DNA from 2 places in the Lysinibacillus sp. RS11 genome. Region 2 is predicted to be linked to the other one. Evidence: predicted binding sites of a transcription regulator. Region 2 holds the regulator's gene; the other holds the start of a gene.
The links. Region 2 encodes Rex, which represses fermentation and respiration genes when NADH is low (regulators of the CRP and FNR family bind a similar motif). Its sites were predicted from a motif close to TTGTGAAATATTTCACAA; they were not measured.
Positions count from the first base shown of each region.

Region 1: the regulator Rex is predicted to act here: its motif matches at 5,404-5,421, upstream of qoxA (cytochrome aa3 quinol oxidase subunit II).

Region 1 is NZ_CP168124.1:3,458,455-3,466,459, reverse strand. Features, by position in the region: gene AB9L17_RS17830 (DUF6612 family protein) at 124-984, opposite strand; gene qoxD (cytochrome aa3 quinol oxidase subunit IV) at 1,414-1,698, opposite strand; gene qoxC (cytochrome aa3 quinol oxidase subunit III) at 1,698-2,297, opposite strand; gene qoxB (cytochrome aa3 quinol oxidase subunit I) at 2,299-4,242, opposite strand; gene qoxA (cytochrome aa3 quinol oxidase subunit II) at 4,270-5,223, opposite strand; gene AB9L17_RS17805 (DUF2785 domain-containing protein) at 6,047-6,889, opposite strand; gene AB9L17_RS17800 (hypothetical protein) at 7,503-8,005, shown strand, end outside.
Region 2 is NZ_CP168124.1:4,352,735-4,360,739, forward strand. Features, by position in the region: gene groL (chaperonin GroEL) at 1-773, opposite strand, end outside; gene groES (co-chaperone GroES) at 899-1,183, opposite strand; gene AB9L17_RS22435 (CPBP family intramembrane glutamic endopeptidase) at 1,353-2,117, shown strand; gene tatC (twin-arginine translocase subunit TatC) at 2,219-3,043, opposite strand; gene AB9L17_RS22445 (twin-arginine translocase TatA/TatE family subunit) at 3,061-3,246, opposite strand; gene AB9L17_RS22450 (redox-sensing transcriptional repressor Rex) at 3,608-4,243, opposite strand; gene AB9L17_RS22455 (ATP-binding cassette domain-containing protein) at 4,491-6,434, shown strand; gene tsaD (tRNA (adenosine(37)-N6)-threonylcarbamoyltransferase complex transferase subunit TsaD) at 6,977-7,993, opposite strand; gene rimI (ribosomal protein S18-alanine N-acetyltransferase) at 7,993-8,005, opposite strand, start outside.

The DNA of each region.
Region 1 (8,005 bases), 890 kb from region 2:
TAAAAAGGGTGTTTAAATTTTACACTTTAAGAATTCTTATAATCAAATAAAAAGAAATCTGCATGCATTCCTATAGAAGCAAGCAGATTTCTTTTTTATAGCTTTGAAGATAGCTATGTTTAATTATTGTCCAGGTGTTGCTGCTTTATCGATAATGTCTTGTGGAATGTCGATTGTTTTTAGATGATTGAATTCAGTATAAGTTACAACTGATTTTGTTGAAGTTGAAATTTCTTGGTCTTCAACTTTCATTTTCAAATCAAAATTCATATCCATTTTTTCAGTATCGAAAGTTTCTTTATCGATTTGTAGAACGTAGTTTATTTTATCGATTGTTATGTTATCAAGTGGATTTTCTTCAAGACCAAGGTCTTTCATTGACTTTTGCATTTCAGAATCGATAAGTTCTTTAAATTTATCACCTTTTGCGTCTAAAGTTAAAATATATGCATCATCATTTTGCTCGAATTTGAAATCACCAATAAACTCTTTAAGCTGTTCTAATTGTTCTTTAGCGTTTGCAGATGATGCAGTTTGCTCTAAAATTGCATCAAACTGTTCGCTTGGTAATTTAAACCAGCTTTCAGTTGTTGGATCTTTCATGAAAAAGCCTTGTTCCTTCTTCATGTACATATCGATCGGCATATCCATAGTTTTTTTATCTTCACTAGCCATATCAGGCACTGTCATTGATCCTGTAATGTGCGCAGCAAGTGGATCAGAAATTACATCCATCTCCATTTTTGAATCCATGGCAATCTCCATAGCTTGATCACCTGATCCAGCTTTTGTTTTTTGTGACATCTCCATTGTTGCACTTACGCTTTTAATGTCAGCTTGGCGTTCTACTGCTTTGTCATATACTTGCTCTAAAGTGAGATCACTTTTTTTAGATGTGTCTTTCGTTGGGGTAGCGCTACTGTTACAAGCTGCTAGTGTTAGTGCTAGTGCTCCAACACTTAAAACTTTAAAAACTTTCTTCATTAATTTCATCTCCTATTCATAATAAAAAACAATATCTATTAGTATACATTACTATAAAAGGAAAAGTTTCGTTATTTTGAAAAAAATACTATTATAATATTAAAATAATAGTAAATACCTAATGTATACCTTTATTAATATGGCCTTCTTGCACACTAAGTACAAGAAAAAATAGTACATGAATAATAGTGTTGTTTCAAAAATTCATATAGCTTTGTATTGCAATAGTGCTGATACAAATGGCTAGTAGATCAGTTTCTTGCGATAGGCTCCAAATGATTTGAAATAGGTGAGCTCAGTATGTAGTGTTGATCCAGTGTTCGAGGCTTAATTGCTTGTAGAGTAGGAGATATTGTTCATTTAATGAAAATACTATTTGTCAGAAAAGAAAAAGCCGAGAAAATGAAATCATTTTCTCGGCTTTTTTTATCAGTTATAGCCCCAGATCATTGCGAATAATGTACCTAGGATTGTAACAACACCTACGAATACTGCATATAAAATCGTTATATATAACGTTTTCTTATCTTCAGATTCACCGATGTGCATGAATAATACTAATTGTACAGTTGCTTGTGCAATAGCAGTTACTAGTAAAATACCAAATGCCATGTTAGCAGACATATCAAACTTAACAACAGCTAAAGCTACAACTGTTAGTAATAGTGAGAAGGCGAAGCCCATCACATGTTGTTTTGGGAATAATTCCTTCATCAGCTAATCAGTCCTTTCAAGTAGACGAAGCTGAAGATGAAAATCCAAACAACGTCTAGGAAGTGCCAGTACAGTGAGAAGATAAACGCTTTGTTAGCCGTTTGTGGGTTTAAACCACGTTTTGCTACTTGGATTAAAATTGCAACGCCCCAGAAGAAACCGAATGTTACGTGGGCACCGTGCGTACCAAGTAAAGTCATTAATGCTGATAAGAATGCGCTAGTTTGAATTGTAGCACCTTCATGAACATAAGTGACAAACTCATCAATCTCAATACCTAAGAAGCCAAGACCTAATAGAAGCGTGATGATGAAAAACGTCATCATAGCTTTTTTATTACCAAGGCGCATTGCATGAACACCTAGGCCAATTGTGAAACTACTTGCTAATAATAAGAATGTTTCCCATAATACTGGTGTTAATTCAAAAATTTCAGCGCCATTCGGGCCACTACCTGTACGTGTATGAAGTGTGAAATACACTGTAAATAGTGTAGCGAATAACATGATTTCGGCACCAAGGAAAATCCAGAAACCAAAGATTTTCAGGCGATTTTCCTCTGTACTATATTCTAATGGAAGTGAAGAATCGATTTTCATTTTATTTATCACCTCTCAAGCTTTTTTCAGTTGCCATAACTTCTTCAACTGAAATGTAACGACCATGATCGTCTTCAAATGAACGATGTATCATAAAGCCAAATACAAATAGCATACTAATGATGGCTGGAGTCCATAGACTAAATACAGCGAAGAATGCTGCAAGGAAGAAGAATCCACTCATCCAGAAAGGTGCGCCAGTGTTGTTAGGCATATGAATTTTTTCGATCTTACCTGCTGTAATATCGCGACCTTCTTTTTTAGCGAACCAGAATTCGTCTAAACGTGAAATAGTCGGAACTACTGCAAAGTTGTATTCAGGAACTGGAGAATGAGTAGCCCATTCTAACGTACGACCATCCCAAACATCTGCTTTTTCGTTGCGAGGCATATGTTTCCAGCTGTAGTAAATATTGTATACGATTAACGCAAAGCCAACAGCAAGACCAATTGCACCTATGAACGATACCATGCTTAATGGACCATATCCAGTTGACTCAGAGTAAGTGTACATACGACGAGCGTAACCATCTAAACCTAAAATAAATAGAGGGAAGAAAGCAACGTTGAAGCTAATTGCGATAAACCAGAAACCAGCTTTCCCTAGTTTTTCATTTAATCGGAAACCGAACATTTTTGGCCACCAGTAGTGGTAACCTGCAAGTACACCGAATACTGTACCTGGAATTAATACATAGTGGAAGTGGGCAACTAAGAACATCGTATTATGATATTGATAGTCCGCACTAGACATTGCTAGCATTACCCCTGTAACCCCACCAATTGTGAAGATTGGAATAAAACCAAGTGCATAAAGCATAGGGGTTGTAAATTGAATTTTACCGTGCCTCATTGTGAGCAACCAGTTAAATATTTTAACCCCTGTCGGAACAGCGATCGCCATTGTTGTAATAGAGAAGAAGCTGTTTACCATAACGCCGTGACCCATTGTATAGAAATGGTGGGCCCATACTAAGAATGATAGTAACGAAATAACAACCATACTCATAACCATTGATTTATAGCCGTATAAGTTTTTACGTGCAAATGTCGCAATGATTTCTGAGAAAATACCGAATGCAGGTAGGATAACGATATAAACTTCAGGATGTCCCCAAACCCAGAATAGGTTGGCCCAAAGCATGTCCATACCACCATTTTGCATTGCAAAGAATTGTGTACCGAATTGACGGTCTAACATCATTAATGCAAGCGCTACAGTTAACACTGGGAAAGCGAATACGATAATAACGTTTGTAATTAAAATTGACCAACTAAACATTGGCATTTTCATTAATGTCATACCAGGTGCACGCATTTTAATGATTGTCGTGATGAAGTTAACACCAGTCAGTAACGTACCAATCCCTGATAATTGTAAAGCTAAAGAATAGTAGTTGTTCCCGACAGTTGGACTAAATTCTGTCCCTGCTAGTGGGAAGTAGGCTGTCCAACCAGTATCTGGTGAACCACCAATGATAAATGATAGGTTTAGTAAACCGCAACCAGCTGCAAATAACCAGAAGCTGACTGCATTCAGACGTGGGAAGGCAACGTCACGTGCACCAATTTGCAGTGGGATAACAATGTTCATTAAACCAATTACGAATGGCATTGCCATGAATAAAATCATGATTATACCGTGTGTTGTAAAAATCTCATTATAGTGTTGTGCATCAAGAAGTCCATTATCAGGAACTGCAGTTTGTGCACGCATTAACAATGCATCGATACCACCGCGGAATAGCATCAAAAGTGCTGTGGCGATATACATAATACCGATTTTTTTATGGTCAACAGTTGATAGCCAGTTTTTGTAGAAATAGCCCCATTTTTTGAAATAAGTAAGGCCAACTGCGATAACCACTGCTCCAACTATGATACTAATAGCTGCCCCCATAATCATCGGTTCTTTCAGTGGATGGAAAATTTCTTCCATGCTCATTGGATGCGCTCCTTTCATGTTTAAAAATTAATGTGAATGTGTTTCTTCAGACTTTTCTTGTGAGTGATCCTCATGGTTCATTTTAGAATGATCCATTTCATCTTCAGACATATCCATATCACTATGATCCATGTCACCCATTTTCATGTGTTCACTATGTTCCATAGGAGCAGGTCTAAATTCTAAGTGTGTAGATGAATAGCTTGAACGACCAACATGTTCTGCTTTTAATAGTTCATCAAATTTTTCTTCTGTTAATGGTTTTTCGTTTGCCTTTACATCGGCAGCCCATTTATCGAAGTCTTCTTGTGTCATCGTTTGTGCTTCAAATTCCATTTCAGCAAAACCACGACCACTGAAGTTAGAGTTACGACCCATGAATGAGCCAATGTCATCTGCTGCAAGGTGAATAGTTGTTAACATGTCACTCATCGCATATTTTTGACCAGCTAACTGAGGAATCCAGAAACTTGTGATTGGTCCGAATGAGTAAAGTTTGAACTCAATTGGACGGTCGATAGGCATATTAACATAGTTAACAGTTTCGATCCCTTGCTCTGGATAGCTAAAGTGCCATTTCCAGTTAGAAGACGATGCATAAATAACAAGTGGCTCTTTATTGTCATAACCTTCAGGTTGAGACTCTACTGTACTTGTTGTTTTTACTGTAACAACTGCTAGGAATGCTACGATGATAATTGGAATAACTGTCCATATTATTTCAAGCACGTGACTTCCCTCTTCGTGAGGTGGCTCATAATCGGCAGGTGTTTTTGAAGCACGGTATTTAGTTAGCATAACTACTAAAAGCACGTACACGACTAGTAATATAAAGGCCATTGTAATAATGGATAAAATAATTGTGTCTGATAATGTTTTAGCGTTTGGACCTTTTGTATCAAAGACTGTTAGCGGTTCACAGCCAGTAAGAATTGCTAATGCACCAAATGCTATAAACATTAAGCTTAACTTTTTCTTCATGTTTGTCTCCTTTCTATAAAACGGCTATTCATAAATTTCATGTGTTTGAGTATTGATTCGAATTTATAAATAGTGGGTAAATAAGGTCACCTCTTTTAATTGTCGTACCAATCAAATAATCAGAAATACTTACAATGATATGGTTCAATATGAAACATTGAATCTAGTATTTGATTGGTCTTGTGCAAGCGTTCGCAAAGTTATGAATCTGTGCAACCGATTTTTAGACTATGTTGTCAAAATCGAGAGACACAAATGTTGATGTTTGCAACAGTGATTATACGCCTCGTTTCGAAGAAAAAAAATTATTTTGTTATTGAATTAATAGCAAAGAAGGGGTGAATATGAACATTTTTTGAACAAAAAATGTTATTTCAATATTGGTATTATTGTGTTTTATAAAATAAACACTGTTAAAACGTTGAAAATACTGAGTTTATCATCTTTAACTAAGTAAATAGTTTTTTTTGTGAAAATATCATTTCACATTTTAGACGTCAATTTGTAATAAAATCAGCGCTAGTTTAAGGGATTGAATGCTTTTTTGTTGCGTTTTTTTAAAAAAAGGAGTAGATGAAAAGCGGTGAAAAGGATATATCAGGATATATTCTCAATGTAAGGAATGAATGCTAAGGGATTTATTGGGAACTGATATTAATTATGTTAATATAACTACTTAATACCATATATTGGAGGTGATATGTTTTGTCTGAAAAGTAAAAAATTGTATCAGGGTGAAAAGCAAACTAAGAATATTCCTAGTTTGCTAAATTTAGGTTATGAGGACGAAAATAGATGTTCTAAGCAGAAAGAACGTGAATTTTTATGCCCCTAGCTTTAGCCATTTTGCTACTTGTCCATAGATAGTATTTTGAAGTTTTGGGGCTAGGTTATTCATTTTTAAGGCAAAATACAATGTTTTCATTAAATTTAATGTGCATGTACGTCCACTAAAAAAGGATTCGTTATAGCCTTGTGTCATTAAATGAATTTCAAATTTATCGAATACTTGCTCGATAAATTCTATTAATGCTTCCTCGGAGTAGTCACAAGTCAATAACGCTTCAACTATATTAACTAAGCGTTCCTCTTCATCGTTGACAAAGACAGTACCTTTCCATGAAACAAGTTTCAATGCATGTAAGATTGAAGGTGCATGTTGTAAATCAAACTTAGGATGTTTAATCGTCATTGCTGCTAAATCGGCACCATGTGCAATACTATGCGCCCACCCCTTGTCTTGAACATGACCTCTCGTATCTTTTTCCAATAATAAATAACGACCAATCTTTTGAAAGAAAATTTGTAGACGATCATCATTTAAAATCAGTAGTTCGGCATCCTTTGCAAGAAGATTTGCTACAAGTAAAGCAGAAAACGAACGTGTAAAGACACTATCTGTCATTTCTTCGCCTATGTTTCTATATAAAAAATCGTCGCTTGTCGTTGTATCAAATAAATTTTGTAGCTGTTGAGTGCTCAGTAAATTGTCGCTGAGTAAATCGATAAAAGTACGATAAATTAATTGGTCTCGTAGTTCTGCATCTGGTGAACCGATGTGTGTTAACATTTCTTGTAACAACCAATCGCCTTCTTGTAACATAAATTGTTGGCGTGCTGAATGTGTCATAGTTGAAAATGATTGTAATGCATTTTTGATATTCATATATAATTCCCCCGAAAGTTAAGTTAGGTTCTCTATAAAAGCAATTTTTATTAAGTGTTTCTTAAAGATCACTTGTCATTGCCACTACTTTTATTAAATTGCTTACTATGGAGCTAAGTCTTTTCATTATAGCCTTTCAAAGACAAGTTTGCTGAATTGTGAAGTTTTCTAGTGATATAGGAGTATATTTACAATGGGAATTCCAGAATCTATATAAAGTTGATATGATAGAAAAGCAACAAAAAGGGATAGACTTATGAAGGGTTGCACAATAGCAAGACATACCACCTATTTTAAATGTGTCTCTTCCTGATTCCGATATAACGGCTGACTTTATACCGAACAGCCATTCACTATAATGAAAATTCGGTTAATAGTGCTGTAAGATTCGTTACATATTTTTTTGTCGATACTTAGAGCAATGACTTTTCGTTAAAATAAACAAGGGTTAGAAATTGATCACGGAAAGTTGAAGCTGACATTTGTTAAAATGAATGCCGTGTAAGTGGATTGGCGTGAAGAGTTTGTGACTCTTAGGGTCAATCACCCCCACGTTAGGGTGATGAGCTAGTATATGACCTAATAAGAAAATAGTAGTAAAGAGGTGAGGGGAATGACAAAACGAAAACGACATGTTATAAAACATGACAATATTGTTGTATTTCCTGGTGCTATTCAAACATTAATACGTGAAGCACATATGTATGCGGAAAATTATCAATATGAAGAGGCAGTGGCAAGCTTTGAAAAAGCATTTTTATATGAAGATGGAGATGAATTAGCATTAAGTGCCTATGCATATGCTTTATACGAATTAAAGGCATACGATAAAGTTAAAAATGTTTGTGAGCAATTGCTTGCTATGGGAACGACATTATATGTGGAAGTAATGGAACTGTATGTTACTGTATGTATGCAGCTAAAGGAATTCCATCAAGTCGAGTCGTTAATTACGACATTAATTGAAGAAAATGCATTTCCGATAGATCAGCTAGAGAAATTTGAACGTTTGAGAAGCTTGAATCAAGAAGTAGCTAAGAATCTCCAAAAAAAAGAAGATGCACAACGATTATTAGAAGAGCAAGAATTCGAACTGTCGAAATTTAGTGCATTAAC
Region 2 (8,005 bases):
GCAAGAGCTTCACCTTCAACATCTTCAGCGATCAGTAACAGTGGACGACCTTGTTGTACCACTTGCTCTAATAATGGTAATACTTCTTGGATGTTTGTAATTTTTTTATCAGTAATTAAAATGTAAGGGTTGTCTAGTACCGCTTCCATTTTGTCTGTGTCTGTTACCATGTAGTGTGATGCATAACCACGATCGAATTGCATACCTTCAACTACATCTAGCTCAGTTGTGAAGCCTTTAGATTCTTCAATAGTAATAACACCATCGTTACCAACACGTTCCATTGCTTCTGCAATTAATTGACCTACTTCATCATCAGCAGCAGAGATTGCCGCAACTTGTGCGATTTCCTCTTTGTTACTTACTGGACGAGAAATAGCGTGTAATTCTGTAAGAGCTGCTGCAACTGCTTTGTCGATCCCTTTACGAATGCCTACAGGGTTTGCACCAGCTGTTACGTTTTTCAAGCCTTCACGAATAATTGCTTGTGCTAATACTGTTGCAGTTGTTGTACCATCACCAGCAATTTCGTTTGTTTTAGAAGCAACTTCTGCTACTAATTTTGCCCCCATGTTTTCATATGGGTTTTCTAATTCGATTTCTTTTGCAATTGTTACACCATCATTTGTAATAAGTGGTGAACCGAATTTTTTTTCTAACACTACATTACGACCTTTAGGCCCTAGAGTAATCTTTACTGCGTTTGCTAATTTATCTACACCTTGTAACATTAATGAACGAGCGTCTTCTGAAAATTTAATATCTTTTGCCATTTGAATTTACCCTCCTGGAATGGAATATTCGTTAAGCTTTATAAATATATATTTATATTAATCTCGCCTCAGTGTAATTGTCATGACAAACACTAAAGGCATTAACTTTTTCAAGTTAATTTAAGTTATTCAATAATTGCAAGAATATCACTTTCGCGTAAAATTAGGTATTCATTACCTTCATACTTAACTTCTGTACCTGAATATTTAGAGAAAATAATGCGGTCGTCAACTTTAACGTCAAGCTCAACACGTTGCCCGTTCTCTAATATACGACCTGTCCCAACTGCTACAACTTTACCTTCTTGCGGTTTTTCTTTTGCAGAGTCTGGCAGTACAATACCGAATGCAGATTTTTCTTCTACCTCGATTAGTTGGATTACAATACGATCTCCTAGTGGTCTTAACAAGTGAAACAACCTCCTAATAAATAATATATGTTGATTTATTAGCACTCTATCTAGTCGAGTGCTAACACAATTATTATGATAATCAATCACACTTTCTTTTGCAAGTCAGAACTACGAAAAATTTTGTTTTCTTTCCATATTCCTCTACAATAGAAAGGTAGCATAATGAATGGAAAGGATTTTGACTGTGACTACTTCTCAAAAAATAAATAAACATAAAAAAACAGCCCTATATGTTTTACTGATTTATATTCTCATGCAAATATCAGGCAGATGGCTGTTAATACCGTTTCACAAGCTTGTTATGAGTACAACCGGTTTACCTTCTGAGCAAGCCGCTCCGCTTACGCAAGGCTGGTATATCGCACTTAGCTTTGCCATTGCGTTAATTTTAATTTTAATCCTAACTTCTCGCGATAAAGCATTTTGGGCTATTTATAAAGGAAAGAAAGAAACCATACCACTTACAATTGTATGGGGAATTATTGGTTTCTTCTTAGTTTTCTTTGGTCAAATGATTGGCGCTGCTATCGAAATGACTGTATTCGGTATCCAAGGTGGGTCACAAAACACAGCTGATATTGTAGCTATTGCGAAAGGTGCTCCTATTACAATACTAGCAATTGTCGTCTTTGGCCCAGTTTTAGAAGAGTTCGTCTTCCGTCGTGTTATTTTTGGATCACTTGTCCAAACAACTAATTTTTGGGTAGCCGCAATCGTAAGTGCCATTTTCTTCGGACTTATTCATTTCGACTTCACACATATTTTGCTTTATACAATTTGTGGATTGATTTTTGCCTTCTTATATCACAAAACAAAACGCATTTGGACGTCCATTATCGCCCATGTCATGCTTAATGGATTTGTGACATTTGTACAAGTGTTTGCAGAACCATTACAAAAGTTTCTTGAAGAACTCGAAAAAATGCAATAAAATTCAGTGGGAATTTTCTTCCCACTGATTTTTTAGATTCTAACCTATTCTTTTATAACAAAAAAGCTCGATGCTATTATCTCGCATCGAGCTTCCACTATTTATTTTTGATTCAATTCTTCTATTTGTCGTCGCTGCTGTTCAAGTGCCTCTTCAACCTGGCGTTTTTGCTCAGCTTCCTGCTCTTCCTTCAAACGTATTTCCTCTGATTTCAAGTATTTCTTGTACCCAATACGCGAAATCACAATGCTAATTTCATAGAGCGCAAACAATGGTACTGAAACCATTAAATGTGAAGCCAATTCAGGTGGTGCGATAATAGCGGCACACACAAATAAACCAAAGTACGAATATTTACGAATACGAATTAGTAAATCAGGATTCAATATCCCTATACGTGAAAAGAATAAAATAACAACCGGCAATTGGAAAAGGAAACCAAAAGGTATTGTAAGCTTAAATAAAAATGTAAAATACTCATGTATTCCTATTGTTTGCTGAATCTCCAACTCGACCGACAAATTCATCATGAATTTTATGACATAAGGGAATAATAAATAGAATGAAAAGGATAGCCCTGCGATAAACAATAAAAATGAATACGGTATATAGCTTAAGGTTGCTTTTCGTTCTACGTCCCTTAATCCTGGGCTAATAAACGACCACAGTTGATACATTAACACTGGTGATGAAAGGATAAATGCAATTAAAAAAACAACTTGTAAATAAATCGCAAGTGGTGTTACTACATCAAATGCATGAAGCTCTATATTATAATTCGCTCCAGTACTTTGAAGGTATTTAACAAGCGGCTTTGCCACAAAAAAGCCGCCAACCATAGCGAGAACAAAGAAAACGGCAACAATGAAAAGCCGTTTTCTTAATTCTTCTATATGCTCAATGACAGTTAGATCTTTTGGATTCATTCCTCAAACATCCTAACTTACTTATCTAGTTCTTTCTTTTTCTTGTCATCATCATCTTCATCGGCTAAACCTTTAGTAGCATTTTTGAATTCACGTAATGTTGAACCGAATGCTTTACCCAGCTCTGGTAACTTCTTAGGACCAAAAATTAGTAACGCGACAATTCCGATAATAATGAGGCTCATAGGACCAATACTACCCATTACAGCCACCTCCTCTTTATATCCATCATTTTAACGCATATTTCGTCATTTTGCTAACTAATTATATGTGAAAGTTTTTCGTCACTCTCTCATTTTATTTCATGCTTACATTTGACAGAAACTGTGAACTATACTATCCATCGGAGGCTTTGGGCCAACGTGATGTTGGTCACTCAGTCGTGTGTTGTTGTTGTTGTTGTTGTTGTTGCTGTCGCTGCGCTTTCGCACAGATAAAACCGTGTTGCTGTCGCTGCGCTTTCGCACAGATAAATTGCCACAGGACGTGGCGTTCTTAGACTGAGTTCCTCTATTTGAGCGGTTCTTTATACACTCGCTGAAAGAAGCTAAATATGTACATTTTTCACTCTTCCTGATTGCGAATTAAATAAATAAGCGCTTGCAATTCTACCGATAAATCGATTGTTAAAAGCTGCATTCTATCTGGCACCGTTAACCGCTCTGGCGTAAAGTTTAAAATACCCTTTGCATTCATTGCCGCTAATCTATCAGCCATTTTCTGTGCAGAGCGTGGTGAAACTGTTAAAATCGCAAGCTCTGCTCCATATTCTGCATACTTTTCTTCTAACAAATCCGGATGAAAAACAGGAATATTGCTGATCATCTTCCCGTCCTTTGGTGCCTTTGAATCAAAAGCCACCACAATATGAGTATTGTGATTTTTTTGGAAATTATATTTTAATAAAGCGCTACCTAAATTCCCTACACCAATTAACGCTACTTTTGTCGTTTCGTGCTGATCGAGTGTTTGACTAAAAAATTTTAATAGATGCTGCACATCATAGCCGTAACCCTTTTTGCCAAGAGCACCAAAATAAGAAAAGTCACGGCGAATAGTTGCAGAATCAATTTTCATCGCTTCACTCAGTTCCTTCGACGAAATACGTTCCATGCCTTCTTGTGCAAAGTTTTGGATAAATCGATAGTAAAGAGGAAGTCTTTTTGTAGTGGCTTGTGGAATTTTTAATTCTTGTTTCAAACTTTCTCCTCCTTAAAATGTCTCAGTTTGAATGTACTTAGCTAGTAATTTTAATACATGCATCATTAACTATATATATAAATATTAATATCCACTAGAGTATTTCCCTTTAGTTAATGGCGCTTTTTACGCCACTAACTAAAGGGAAATCGTTTCAATCTTACATGACAGCTCGGAATAAGTAAAGCATCGACATTGCAAGCGAATCGCTCATCCATTACACTAAGGAAGAATTGAGGTGTCAAGAATGATTGTTTTACAGGTCAATCAACTATATAAATCCTTCCTTGCAGATGAAATTTTAAGTGGCGTAAAATTAGAGGTTCAACATCGTGACCGCGTTGCATTAGTGGGACGTAACGGTGCTGGTAAGTCCACTTTACTTAAAATAATTGCTGGTCAAATGTCATATGACTCAGGCGATATTATTATCCCTAAAGGTGTGCAGATTGGATATTTGGAGCAGCATGCTGGGTTAAACTCAACGTTATCGATTTGGGACGAAATGATGTCAATTTTTGAACCAATTATCGCACAAGAAAAAACACTTCGGTCACTTGAACAACAAATGGCCGATCCAACTGTCTATGAAAACCCTTCTTTGTATGCAAAAATAATGTCCGAATACGATCAATTACAACATAATTTTAAGGATGCAGGTGGCTATCAATATGAATCTGATACACGCTCTGTGCTTCACGGCATGCAATTCTATCCTGAAGATTATGAAAAACCAATAAGCTCATTATCAGGGGGTCAACGAACTCGTTTAGCTCTAGCTAAGCTCCTCTTAAGTAAACCTGATTTATTAATACTCGATGAGCCTACTAACCATTTAGATATTGAAACCCTCTCCTGGTTGGAATCCTATTTAAAAGGCTATGAAGGGGCTATTTTAATTGTTTCCCATGACCGCTACTTCTTAGACCAGGTTGTTTCCATTGTCTACGAAGTTTCTCGTCACCGCGTCACAAAATATACAGGCAATTATAGTGCCTATTTAGACGAAAAAGCGAAAAATTATGAGCGTGATTTAAGGTTATATGAGCGTCAGCAAGATGAGAAAGCAAAGCTTGAGGATTTTATCCAAAAAAATATTGCTCGTGCTTCTACTACTAAAATGGCACAAAGTCGTCGTAAAATGCTTGAACGAACAGAATGGATGGAATCTCCTGATGGCGATGAAAAGTCCGCAAGCTTCGGTTTTACCATCGAACGTCAAAGTGGGAACGATGTATTATCTATTGATATCTTAGCTGTTGGTTATGGTGATAAGAAAATATCAAAAGGTATCACATTACGTGCATTCCGCGAAGATCGCATTGCACTTGTTGGGCCAAATGGTGTTGGTAAATCAACTTTATTAAAGACCATCGTAAAAGATTTACCATCACTTTCTGGAGAAATTCGCTATGGCACAAATGTTCAAATTGGTTATTATGATCAAGAACAGGCAAAACTATCGAGCAATAAAAGTGTTCTAAAAGAGCTGTGGGATGAATGGCCTTTAATGAATGAAAAAGATATTCGAACGGTGCTAGGTCGTTTTTTATTCAGTGGAGATGATGTAGATAAAATCGTATCCTCTTTATCTGGTGGTGAAAAGGCAAGACTTGCACTAGCTAAATTAATGATGCAAAAGTCAAATTTCTTAATTCTCGATGAGCCTACCAACCACTTAGACCTAGATAGTAAAGAGATACTGGAAAACGCGCTTATTGATTATCCTGGGACACTCTTATTTGTATCGCATGACCGATATTTCATCAATCGAATTGCTACTAAAGTGATTGAGTTGTCTGGCGATGGTTCCTTTGAATACTTGGGTGACTATGACTATTATCTTGAGAAAAAACAGGAGCTTTTAGAAATTGAACAAATGAAAGCTGCCGCCCAACCTCAAGCTAAAACAGAGATACTTGAGAAGTCCTCTACCTCTAAAATTGATAAAGAGGCTAAAAAACGTGAGCGCCAAATTAGACGCTCCATTGAAGAACTAGAAGGAAAAATGCAGGAAGTAACTATTGATATAGCTCGTTTAGAAGAAGCGCTTTGTGATCCAGAAATTTTCACAGACCACGAAAAAATTACTCAGCTTCAGGGAGAATTATCAACTGTTAAGGAACAGCATGAGCTTTTTGAAATGGAATGGCTTGAGCTAAATGAAGAACTTGAAAATATTATTTTATAAAAGAAAACTTTACTCAGTGGGAGGTTAACTGCAACTTATTGCGGGACAAACCTTATAAGCCATGTGCCTTGTCACATGGCTGTTTCCTTTACTCGCCTCTATTTTTCATATATATTGGTCAAGTGCTATTTTTCAACAAAAAATGCCCACAACTTTATACACACAATAAATATAGTAATACCAACATATCAACAGACTTTTCCACATTGTCCACAATTAAAAATTATTTTACCCACATCTATTTGTGTAAAACACGCTACTATATATTGAATAATCACAAGTTATACACAAGTTATCAACATTTTGTGCATAAGTACGGATGTTCGCTGTTTTATTTTCCATCTTACCTGTGGATAATTTTCTGAAAAATTTGTCAATAGCGCTCTTTTTATTGAATTCATAATTTTCTTATCGACAATTTTTTTCACAAAAGCAAAAAGAGGTATTTTAGAATCAAATCTAAAACACCTCTTTTTCTATAATCAATTATGCCTCAGCATAATGGCGGCCGAAATCTACTTTGTGATTAGGTCTGAAAGAAGTTAAACCCAGGATTTCAACTCCATCCCAGGGCGACCATTCATTGATAAATTACCGCGAATACCTGCTTCAAACATTGGTGTTGCTGCTGCCCCTATCATAGCTGCATTATCTGTACACAGTTTTAATGGCGGCACATAAACCGGGATCCCTTCTTCCGCAAATACAGAATCAAGTGATGTACGCAAGCCCTTATTAGCCGCTACACCTCCAGCTGCAATAACCTGTTTCACTTTATATTGACGAGCTGCTCTTAATGTTTTCGCTGTTAGCACTTCAACTACACTATCTTGAAACCCTTTGGCAACAGCAGTAGGAGAAATCTCTTCTCCACGCTGATCCATATTATGTTTATAATTAATAACGGCTGATTTCAGACCGCTAAAGCTAAAATCATAAGAATCTTCCTCTAACCACACTCTTGGGAAGGTTACGGCCTCATCCCCCTCATGTGCTAGCTTATCAATACGCGGACCACCTGGATACGGTAAGCCTAAGACACGCGCAACCTTATCATAAGCCTCACCAGCAGCATCATCTCTCGTCTCTCCGATGACTTCAAAAGAGCCGTGTTCCTTCATATAAACTAGCTCTGTATGGCCACCTGATACGACAAGTGTTAATAATGGGAATTCCATTGGCTGCACGAGTGCATTAGCATATATATGTCCTGCTATATGATGCACACCGATAATCGGTAAATTGTTGGCAAATGCAAAAGCCTTCGCAGCATTAATCCCAATTAACAATGCACCTACTAGACCAGGCCCCTCAGTAACTGCCACCGCATCTAAATCAGCCGGCTTCATGTCTGCCTGTGCTAACGCTTCTTCTATGACCATTGTAATTTGCTCAACATGATGACGAGATGCAATTTCAGGTACAACCCCACCAAATCGTTTATGACTTTCTATTTGAGACGCAACCACATTAGAAACAATTTCAGAGCCATTTCGAATAATCGCTGCTGCTGTTTCATCACAGCTCGATTCTATTGCTAAAATAATTCGATTTTCCATCATAAATTCACC